DNA from 3 places in the Bradyrhizobium sp. NC92 genome. Region 3 is predicted to be linked to each of the others. Evidence: predicted binding sites of a transcription regulator. Region 3 holds the regulator's gene; each other region holds the start of a gene.
The links. Region 3 encodes LexA, which represses DNA repair genes until DNA is damaged. Its sites were predicted from a motif close to TGTTCNNNNTGTGTTCNG; they were not measured.
Positions count from the first base shown of each region.

Region 1: a site for LexA is predicted at 2,113-2,130, ahead of ruvC (crossover junction endodeoxyribonuclease RuvC). Genes of this name have one in related genera too.
Region 2: a site for LexA is predicted at 1,705-1,722, ahead of N2602_RS20565 (single-stranded DNA-binding protein). Genes of this name have one in related genera too.

Region 1 is NZ_CP104171.1:1,344,201-1,347,475, reverse strand. It holds gene ruvB (Holliday junction branch migration DNA helicase RuvB) at 1-944, opposite strand, end outside; gene ruvA (Holliday junction branch migration protein RuvA) at 941-1,558, opposite strand; gene ruvC (crossover junction endodeoxyribonuclease RuvC) at 1,555-2,082, opposite strand; gene N2602_RS06305 (YebC/PmpR family DNA-binding transcriptional regulator) at 2,313-3,059, opposite strand.
Region 2 is NZ_CP104171.1:4,395,349-4,398,623, reverse strand. It holds gene N2602_RS20575 (outer membrane protein) at 1-397, opposite strand, end outside; gene N2602_RS20570 (outer membrane protein) at 639-1,439, opposite strand; gene N2602_RS20565 (single-stranded DNA-binding protein) at 1,880-2,374, shown strand; gene gyrA (DNA gyrase subunit A) at 2,731-3,275, shown strand, end outside.
Region 3 is NZ_CP104171.1:4,506,501-4,509,775, reverse strand. It holds gene N2602_RS21115 (ComEC/Rec2 family competence protein) at 1-806, shown strand, start outside; gene N2602_RS21110 (hypothetical protein) at 931-1,365, opposite strand; gene lexA (transcriptional repressor LexA) at 1,741-2,442, opposite strand; gene glp (gephyrin-like molybdotransferase Glp) at 2,619-3,275, opposite strand, start outside.

The DNA.
Region 1 (3,275 bases), 3.2 Mb from region 3:
GTGCGCTGCAGATAGCCGCACTGGATCAGATAGGGCTCGATGATGTCCTCGATGGCATCGCGCGGCTCCGACAAGGCCGCGGCCATGGTTTCGACGCCGACCGGGCCGCCGCCATAGTTGAGCGCGATGGTCGTGAGATAGCGGCGATCCATGGCGTCCAAGCCGGCGGCATCGACCTCGAGCGCGCTCAGCGCGTGGTCGGCGATCTTGCGGTCGATCTTGTCGGCATCGGCCGCGGAGGCGAAGTCGCGCACACGGCGGAGCAGGCGGCCGGCGATGCGCGGTGTGCCGCGGGCGCGGCGCGCGATCTCGTTGGCGCCGTCCGCGCTCATGCCGACGTTGAGCACGCGCGCGCCGCGGCTGACGATGCTCTCCAATTCCTCGATCGTATAGAAATTCAGCCGCACCGGAATGCCGAAGCGGTCACGCAAGGGATTGGTGAGAAGGCCGGCGCGCGTGGTGGCGCCGACCAGGGTGAATTTCGACAGCTCGATCTTCACCGATCGCGCTGCCGGGCCCTCGCCGATGATGAGGTCGAGCTGAAAGTCCTCCATCGCGGGATAGAGCACCTCTTCCACCGCCGGGCTGAGGCGATGGATCTCGTCGATGAAGAGCACGTCGCGCTCTTCGAGGTTGGTGAGGAGCGCGGCGAGGTCGCCGGCCTTGGCGATCACCGGCCCCGATGTGGCACGAAAGCCGACGCCAAGCTCTTTCGCCACGATCTGCGCCAGCGTGGTCTTGCCGAGGCCGGGGGGACCGACGAACAGCACGTGATCCAGCGCCTCGCCGCGCTTGCGCGCGGCCTCGATGAAGATCGAGAGATTCTTGCGCGCCTGCTGCTGGCCGACGAAATCGGACAGCGATTGCGGCCGCAGCGCGGTGTCGCCGACATCGTCGCTGCGGCGCTCGGGCGAAACCATGCGGCTGGCTTTGGGGTCGCTCACTTCGCGAGCTCCTTCAGCCCGAGCCGGATCAGCTGCGCCGTCTCGGCGCCCTCACCCGCACTGCGCGAGGCCGAGGCGATCGCAGCGGCGGCTTGCGGCTGGCCGTAGCCGAGATTGATCAGCGCGGAGATCGCATCCGCGACGGGGCGCGGCGCGCGCTGGTCGTCGACGGCACCGGCGAGATGCACGACGGCGGGATCGACATTGGCAAAAGCCGGCGCCTTGTCCTTCAATTCGGTGACGATGCGCTCGGCGACCTTGGGGCCGACGCCGGGCGTGCGCGCCACCGCGGCCTTGTCGCGCAGCGCGATGGCATTGGCGAGATCGGCCGGCGACAGCGTGCCGAGCACGGCGAGCGCGACCTTGGCACCGACACCCTGCACGGTCTGCAGCAGGCGAAACCATTCGCGCTCCTGATCGGTGCGGAAGCCGAACAGTTTGATTTGATCCTCGCGGACATAGGTCTCGATCGACAGCACCGCGGCTTCGCCTGGCGAGGGCAGATGCTGCAAAGTGCGCGAGGAACAGTGCACCTGATAGCCGACGCCGCCGACGTCGAGGATGACGAAGTCCTCGCCGTAAGAATCGATCAGCCCCTTCAGCTTGCCGATCATATCCCCACCACCTTCAGCCGCAGCGCGGTGCTCTGGCGGTGATGGGCGTGGGTGATGGCGATGGCGAGCGCGTCGGCGGCGTCCGCGGACGGCGGCTCGGCCTTCGGCAGCAGGATCTTCAGCATCATCGCGATCTGTTGCTTGTCGGCGTGGCCGGCGCCGACCACGGTCTTCTTGACCTGGTTCGGCGCGTATTCGGCGACAGAAATGCCGAACATTGCGGGCGCTAGCATGGCGACGCCGCGGGCCTGGCCAAGCTTCAGCGTCGCAACGCCGTCCTTGTTGACAAAAGTCTGCTCGACCGCGGCTTCCATCGGCTGGTGGCTGGAGAGGACGGAAGCAAGCCCTTCATGGATCGCGAGCAGCCGGCTCGCCAGCGGCAAATCGTCCGGCGGTTCCACCGAGCCGCAGGCGAGGTAGATCAGGCGATTGCCCTCAGCCTCGATCACGCCCCAGCCGGTGCGGCGCAGGCCGGGGTCGATGCCGATGATGCGAACGGGGCCACGAATCGGGAGCGCAGTCATGGGCCAGTGATAGCGGCTGGCCGCGGCGGGGGAAACAGAAACAGAACGGAAGTAACAGGGGAAGTGGGGTATCTCGGGTGAGCACCGCCGCCCACTCCACATTCCGTCGTCATACCCCGCGAAAGCGGGGTATCCAGTACGCCGCGGCTTATCCGTATCCCTCTGGCGTCTCTGGAATACTGGGTCGCCCGGTCAAGCCGGGCGACGACAGCAGAATCCGGAGCGAGGTATCAGCCGCCCATCTTCGCCATCAGTGCGTCCGACACCTCGAAATTGGCGTAGACGTTCTGGACGTCGTCGTGCTCGTTGAGCAGGTCCATCAGCTTCAAGAGCTTCTCGCCGGTCTCGTCGTCGACCGCAACCGTGTTCTGCGGCTTCCAGATCAGCGCGGCCTTGCGCGGCTCGCCGAACTTGGCTTCCAGCGCCTTGGCAACGTCGCGATAGCCTTCGGTCGAGGCGTAGATCTCGTGGCCACCCTCGCCGGAAACGACGTCGTCTGCGCCGGCCTCGATCGCGGCGTCCAGCACCGCGTCGTCGGAGGCGACGCTGCGGTCGTATTCGATGATGCCGGTGCGGTCGAACATGAAGGAGACCGAGCCGGTTTCGCCGAGATTGCCGCCGGACTTGGTGAAGAAGGAGCGGATGTCGGAGGCGGCGCGGTTGCGGTTGTCGGTCAGCGCCTCGACGATGACGGCGACGCCGCCCGGGCCATAGCCCTCGTAGCGGATCTCGTCATAGTTCTCGCCATCGCTGCCGAGCGCCTTCTTGATGGCGCGCTCGATATTGTCCTTCGGCATGTTCTCCTGGCGCGCGGCGATCACGGCGGCGCGCAGGCGCGGGTTCATGGCAGGGTCGGGCGTGCCCAGCTTGGCGGCGACGGTGATTTCCCGCGCCAGCTTGCCGAACAGCTTCGACTTCTGGGCATCCTGCCGCCCCTTGCGGTGCATGATGTTCTTGAATTGGGAATGTCCGGCCATGCTTGGTCTCGTGAAGGAAGCGTGCGTCAAGGTGAGTGCGGGAAGCGCGGCCTTATAGGCCGCCAACCCACCGGAATCAAAGGGCTCGGCTGCTCCTAAGGTAGCCCTGTAAAGGTAGCCGCCGTAATGGCGCCTGCCTAGACGTCGGGCACCGTTAACCCTGATTTCATTCCGACTTGCGAAAATAGCGCCCGACCGTTCCCCGACAAGAGAGAG
Region 2 (3,275 bases), 110 kb from region 3:
TGTTGACGGCCCAACCGATACGGCCGCGCACAGTGCCGAGCGCATCAATGCGCGAGCTCGTGGTCACGGGAACGATAGCGCCGCCAAAGAGAACAGGGGTGGTCACCGAAGCATTGACATCAGCCCACGAGCCGTCGGCTTCCACGCCGAACACGACGTTGCCGGTCTGCCAGTTATAGCCGCCGGTGCCGCCGACGAAGCCACCCTTCATCCGCGGGTCGCCGGAACCGTTCTCCCAAGCGCCGCCGCCGACGATACCGAGGTAGAAGCCGGTCCAGTTATAGACCGAGGCCACAGCCACCGGAGCCTTGGTGTAGGGGCGGGCTGCCAGATCAGCAGCCGAAGCGGGGGCCGCAAGAGCGAATACACAGGCCGAAGCCAACAAAACCTTTTTCATTTTCAACTTAATCCCAGTCCCAGTTTCTGTTGTTGCCTTCCGTCGCGGAAGGGCATCGGACTCAACGGCCCAACTGACGCCGTCTTTACACCACCAAAGCCGCAAGTTGTGTCTCCGAAAAGCCACAACAGTCGAAAAGGTGATGGTTGCTGACTCATCTACGTCCAGGCATCGTGCCGCAAAAAAGAAGGGCCGGCGCAGCGGGCCGGCCCTTGCATTCACTCACAAAATCAGAGGGATATCAGTACCTCGCGATCAGCGGGCCGCCGAAGCGATAATTCAACCGGACCAGGCCGATATCGACATCCTGGCTGATGCGATCGCTCCCGAACACGGCGCCCGCAGGCGTCGTGAAACCGATTGTGCGGTCGCCGAGGAAGATGTGGTTGTACTCGACGCCGAGCGTCCAGTTCGGAGCAAATCCGAATTCCAGGCCGGCGCCAACGGTGCCGCCCCAGCGGGTCTCGCGAGCCGACGCCAGCAGCGTGCCGGCGCCCGGCGTGCCGGCCGCGGCATAAACGTCGTACTTGTCCCCGACCACGGCGCCGCCGCCCTTCACATAGAACAAGACGTTGTTCCAGGCGTAACCGACCTGGCCGGTGATCAGGCCGAAAGCATCGATGCGCGAGCGGTTGCGGTCACCGGTGACCAAAGCGCTTCCAGGGAAGACGGTGCTGACGTTGTCGCCCGAGAAGTCAGCCCAGTTACCCTGGCCTTCGACGCCGAACACCCAACTGGCCGACTGCCAGCGATAGCCGATCTGGCCACCGACCGTGCCACCGGTCGCGTTGTGGCATCCTTCACCGACGAAGGTACCGGGAACGCCGGTGACGACGCCGGTGGTGTCGAGGAAGTCCCAGCACTTGTGGCTCGTGCCGCCGCCGCCGTTGATGCCGATGTAGAAGCCGCTCCAGTCGTAAATCGCAGCGACCGCCGGAGCGGGAGCCTTGGTGTAGGGCCGCGCGGCAAGATCTGCCGCGCTTGCCGGAGCCGACAGCCCCAATGCCAGTACACTGATTGCGCCAAATAGAACCTTATTCATTGCAGTCTCCCCAGTTACGTCCGCTTCACGAAAGTCCCCGAAGCGGCTGATCAGGCGCGACGCCCATATGAACTAATTCCGAGGCAAAGGTAGCCTAAGGAAAGGGCAGAGTCCGTCTCCGGAATGCCACACTCGCGGCTCAACTGAGGTGGAACAACTTGATGAATGTTAAGCGGTTTTCGTCGTTCACGGGAACCCAAAAAAGTTCCATCGGAGTGCTGCTCTTTTCGTTGGCGGCCGGCCGAATGTTTGCTCTACCGCTATAAAGAACAAATCTGGAACAAATCTGAGTGCGATGCTATATGTGGGGATAACCCTGGGGGTGGCAGGCTGAGCGGTGCCCGCAAGCGTATAGGGTCGCCTCGACGGGCGCAGAGAAACGCGGGCAGCGGGATTGGCCCTCTTTTGAAATTCAGTGGCATTCGGAGTGGAGAGCGGCGATGGCGGGAAGTGTCAACAAGGTCATTCTGGTTGGAAATCTCGGCAAGGATCCCGAAATCCGCCGCACCCAGGACGGGCGGCCGATCGCGAATTTGAGCATCGCGACGTCGGAGACCTGGCGCGACAAGAACACCGGCGAGCGCAAGGAGAAGACCGAGTGGCATCGCGTCGTGATCTTCTCTGAGCCGCTTTGCAAGGTCGTCGAACAGTATCTGAAGAAGGGCGCGAAGGTTTACATCGAGGGCGCGCTGCAGACCCGCAAATGGACCGACCAGAGCGGCGTCGAGAAGTACTCGACGGAGGTCGTGCTCCAGGGCTTCAACTCGACGCTGACGATGCTGGACGGCCGCGGTGGCGGCGGCGGAGGCGGCAGCTTCGCCGACGAGCCGGGCGGCGATTTCGGCTCCTCCGGACCCGTGAGCAGCGCGCCGCGCCGTCCGGTTGCCGCTGGCGGCGGTCGCAACAGCGACATGGACGACGACATCCCGTTCTGAGCGGGCGGACCGCTCGGCCCGGTGAGGCGGCGATTTCGATCGCGCTTCCCGCATCGGGTCAGCAAACCTTACTAATTGGCTGGGCGGGCTCGGATTTTCCGGGCCCGCTTCATGTTTGGGGTGAGGTCCGTTGCGCAGCGGAAAGCTGGCTGACGGGGCGCCGCTTCCCTGGTGTTCAGGCCGGCGTTGCGGGTGGTTCTGGAGGGTCGATTCCGTGGCCGACCAGGGCGCGGCTCTGAGGCCGTAAGTTATTGGAAAAATAAGCGGAAAAAGCGCTTTCCGAGGGGCTGCCAGGGTGGTTATCCGACCCCGGATGCGCTATATGATTCCCAGACAAAACCTCACCGGATTCCCCCTTGGCTGACGACGACAACAAGCCCGGCGACCAGCCGGCGCACCCCTCGGACATTCGCCCCGTTTCCATCTACGAGGAGATGAAGAAGTCCTACCTCGATTACGCCATGAGCGTGATCGTGGCGCGTGCGCTGCCCGATGCGCGCGACGGGTTGAAGCCGGTGCACCGCCGCATCCTGTTCGCGATGAACAATCGCGGCGACACCCCGGACAAGAAGCACAAGAAGTCCGCCGGTGCCGTCGGCGAGGTCATGGGTAAGTACCACCCCCATGGCGACCAGGCGATCTACGACGCCTTGGTGCGCATGGCGCAGGACTTCTCGATGCGCGCGCCCTTGATCGACGGCCAGGGCAATTTCGGCTCGGTCGACGGCGATCCGCCGGCGGCCATGCGCTACACCGAGTCCCGCCTGACCAAGATCGCGCTGAAGCTGCTCGAGGACATCGACGACGACACGGTCGACTTCCAGGACAATTACGACGGCTCCGAAAAGGAGCCGGTGGTTCTGCCGGCGCGGTTCCCGAACCTGCTGGTCAACGGCGCCGG
Region 3 (3,275 bases):
CGGCCGGGCTGCTCGGACTGCTCGCAGCGCCTTTCGGGCTCGACGGCGTGTTCTGGTGGTTGATGGGAATCGGCATCGAGTGGATGGTCCTGGTCGCGCGCTGGGTGGCGGCCCTGCCGGGCGCCGTCGGCCGCATTCCGGCGTTCGGGATCGCGCCGCTGATCGCGGCGAGCCTCGGGCTCATCGTGATGGGCCTGTTGCGCACGCCCTTGCGCTGGTCCGGCGCCCTGGTGCTGCTGGCGGCGATCCTCTGGGGGCTGTCGGTGCGCCAGCCTGATGTCCTGATTGCCGGGGATGGTGCGAGCGTCGCGGTCCGGGGCGCGGATGGGCGCTTGCAAGTGATCCGCGCCAGCAAGGACAGCTTCCTGCTGAAGGAGTGGCTGGCCGCCGATGCCGATCCGCGTGATGCCGGCAACGCCTCGTTGGCGAGCAGCGCGTCATGTGACGAGTCCGGTTGCGTGGCGCCGCTCGCGGACGGACGGCTGATCGCGTTGGCGACGCGCATCGACGCGCTGGCCGATGATTGCAGCCGCGCCGCGCTGGTGGTGACGGCGCGGCCCGCGCCGCCCGACTGCGCGGCGATGGTCGTCGATCGGGCGCGTCTTGCCAGTCAGGGCGCGCTGGCTCTGACGCGAAGCGGAGAGGGTTTTTCGGTGCAGGCGGTGAGGGCGAGAGGGGCAAGCCGTCCTTGGCTGCCGGCCGGCGCCGGCGAGGGGGATTTCGACGGCAGCCTCGTGCCGAAGACGGCCGTGCCTCGCAACCGGGACGCAACGCCATCGGAGGCCGACTTGCAGGCCGACGATTGAAGATCGATGCGGGGAAAATCGGTCCGACGGGATCCCGCAGGACGCAAACCATACCATCTCGCCGGCCGCGGCCGGCGATGGCATTTGAATTTGGCCCTCGACTTTTCGGTCGGGGCCGACGGCGTCAGCCGATCGGCAGGCGCGTGATCGTGGGCCGCGTGTCGGCGACGATCTGCGGCTTGTGCTCGCGCTCGATGGCTTGCTGCGTCACCGGCAATTGCAGCACGGTCGCGCGCTGGCCTTCGACGAGCTGCGTCACCAGCACGTACTTGCCGTCCGGAAATTCGATCGCGTCATGATGGCGATCGGGAATGTGCGGGTCGATCTTGCCGAACTTGCCGACGCGGGAGTTGACGGTTCGCGTCCAGATCCAGCGGTTGTCATAGCGGACGTTATCGGCGAAAGCGAGCTCCGTTCCCGGCAGCAGACAGACCGCGACGGAGAGATCGGCTTCGGAGGCGAAGCCGCGCGTCGAGGTGCCGCGGAAGGTTGTCGTGACGATCGTCTCGCCAACTTCGGCGGGGCGCGTCGCGACGGCATGCAGGCTATAGTCACACATCGGGTGCTCCTCATACTGGGATAGCGACCCGCGTCTCTTTCGAGGCGCAGGCCTCTATCAGAGTGGAAGCCTCCAACGCTCTGCTCGGTTATGGGCAAATCTGCGGCTCGCATCCGCAGCACGCGATCACATTATCTTTCCCGGATTCGATAGGAACAAACCTCGCGTCCTTGCATTTGGCCCGCACTATCGGCGCTGTCGGCACAACTCTACCGGCGGAGCGAAATGGCCGCGTGTCCGCATGGGCGAGTGTCGCGCGGGAAGAGGCGCCGAACAGTCAGCGCAGAACCAGAAAGACCATCCAGCCGGAGCGGACAAGTATCCGCTCCAATCTTGGATCGACGATCGAAGCGCGCGTAGCGCTTACTTCCGGTATCAGTACTTCCGGTAAAGCCCGATCAGCTTGCCCTGGATCTTCACGCGGTTCGGCGGAAGAATGCGGACCTCGTAGGCGGCATTGGCGGGCTCGAGCGCGATCGAGGCGCCGCGGCGGCGGAAGCGCTTGAGCGTGGCCTCCTCGTCATCGATCAGCGCCACCACGATGTCGCCGGTATTGGCGGTCTCGTTGCGCTGGATCAGCGCCATGTCGCCGTCGAGGATGCCGGCCTCGACCATCGAATCGCCGCGCACCTCGAGCGCGTAGTGCTCGCCGGAGCCGAGCATGTCCGGCGGGACGCTGATGGTGTGGCTGCGGGTCTGCAGCGCCTCGATCGGCGTGCCGGCCGCGATGCGGCCCATCACGGGCACCGCGACGGGGCGCTCGCCCTCATCCGCGGGCGGGCTGGAGCTCGCGCGCACCTTGCCGAGATTGCCCTCGATGACGCTCGGGGTGAAGCCGCGGCGATTGCCGGCTGCGGCCTGGAGCTCGGGCAGCTTGATCACCTCGATGGCACGGGCGCGGTTGGGCAGGCGGCGAATGAAGCCGCGCTCCTCGAGCGCAGTGATCAGGCGATGAATGCCTGACTTCGAGCGCAGGTCGAGCGCATCCTTCATCTCGTCGAAGGACGGCGGCACGCCGCTTTCCTTCAGACGTTCGCTGATGAACCGCAGAAGCTCGTATTGTTTGCGCGTCAACATCTCGACCAAAGTCCCCCGGTTGATGTCGTTCGATTCCGAGACGATGAAGTCGGCAATAAGCCGCTACATCCTCGAAACAAATCATGAACGGACACTATATGTTCGATATGTGTTCCGCAACTGCTTAATTTATAGTGAACGCGGCCAAACTCGCGGAATGCGTGTGGCTCGGCAGCTCAGACGGGCAGCCGCAGCACCTCGCAAGGCGTGCCGGCCTCGGCCTTCGGCGCGAACGGTGCGCGCACGAGAAGTACCTGTGCCGCAGCGAGATTCGCAAGCAGGGAGGAGTCCTGGTGGCTGACGGGAAGGGCGACGCGCGTGCCGTCGTCGCGCACCTCCAGCCGCGCACGCAGATAATCCTCGCGCTGATCGTTGGCGCCGAGGTCGCGGCCCAGCACGGCGCGCTCGCGCTGATGATGAATCACTGAACCGCCCGACAGGGCCCGAATCAAGGGCACCATGAACAGGAAGGCGCACACGTATGACGACACGGGATTGCCGGGCAGGCCGATCACGCGCATCGCGCCGAGGCGACCATGCATCATCGGCTTGCCGGGCCGGATCGCGATCTTCCAGAACGCCATCGCGATGCCTTCGCCCTTGAGCGCCTGCTGGACCAGATCGTGGTCGCCGACCGACGCACCGCCGGTCGTGACCAGGATGTCGGCACCGCTCTCGCGCGCGCGGCGTATGCCGGCGGACGTGGACTCCAGCGTATCGGCGGCAATTCCGAGGTCGATGGTCTCGGCGCCCTCGCTGCGGGCAAGGGCGTGCAGGGCATAGCCATTGGAATAGACGATCTGACCGGGACCAGGCGCGGTGCCCGGCATGAC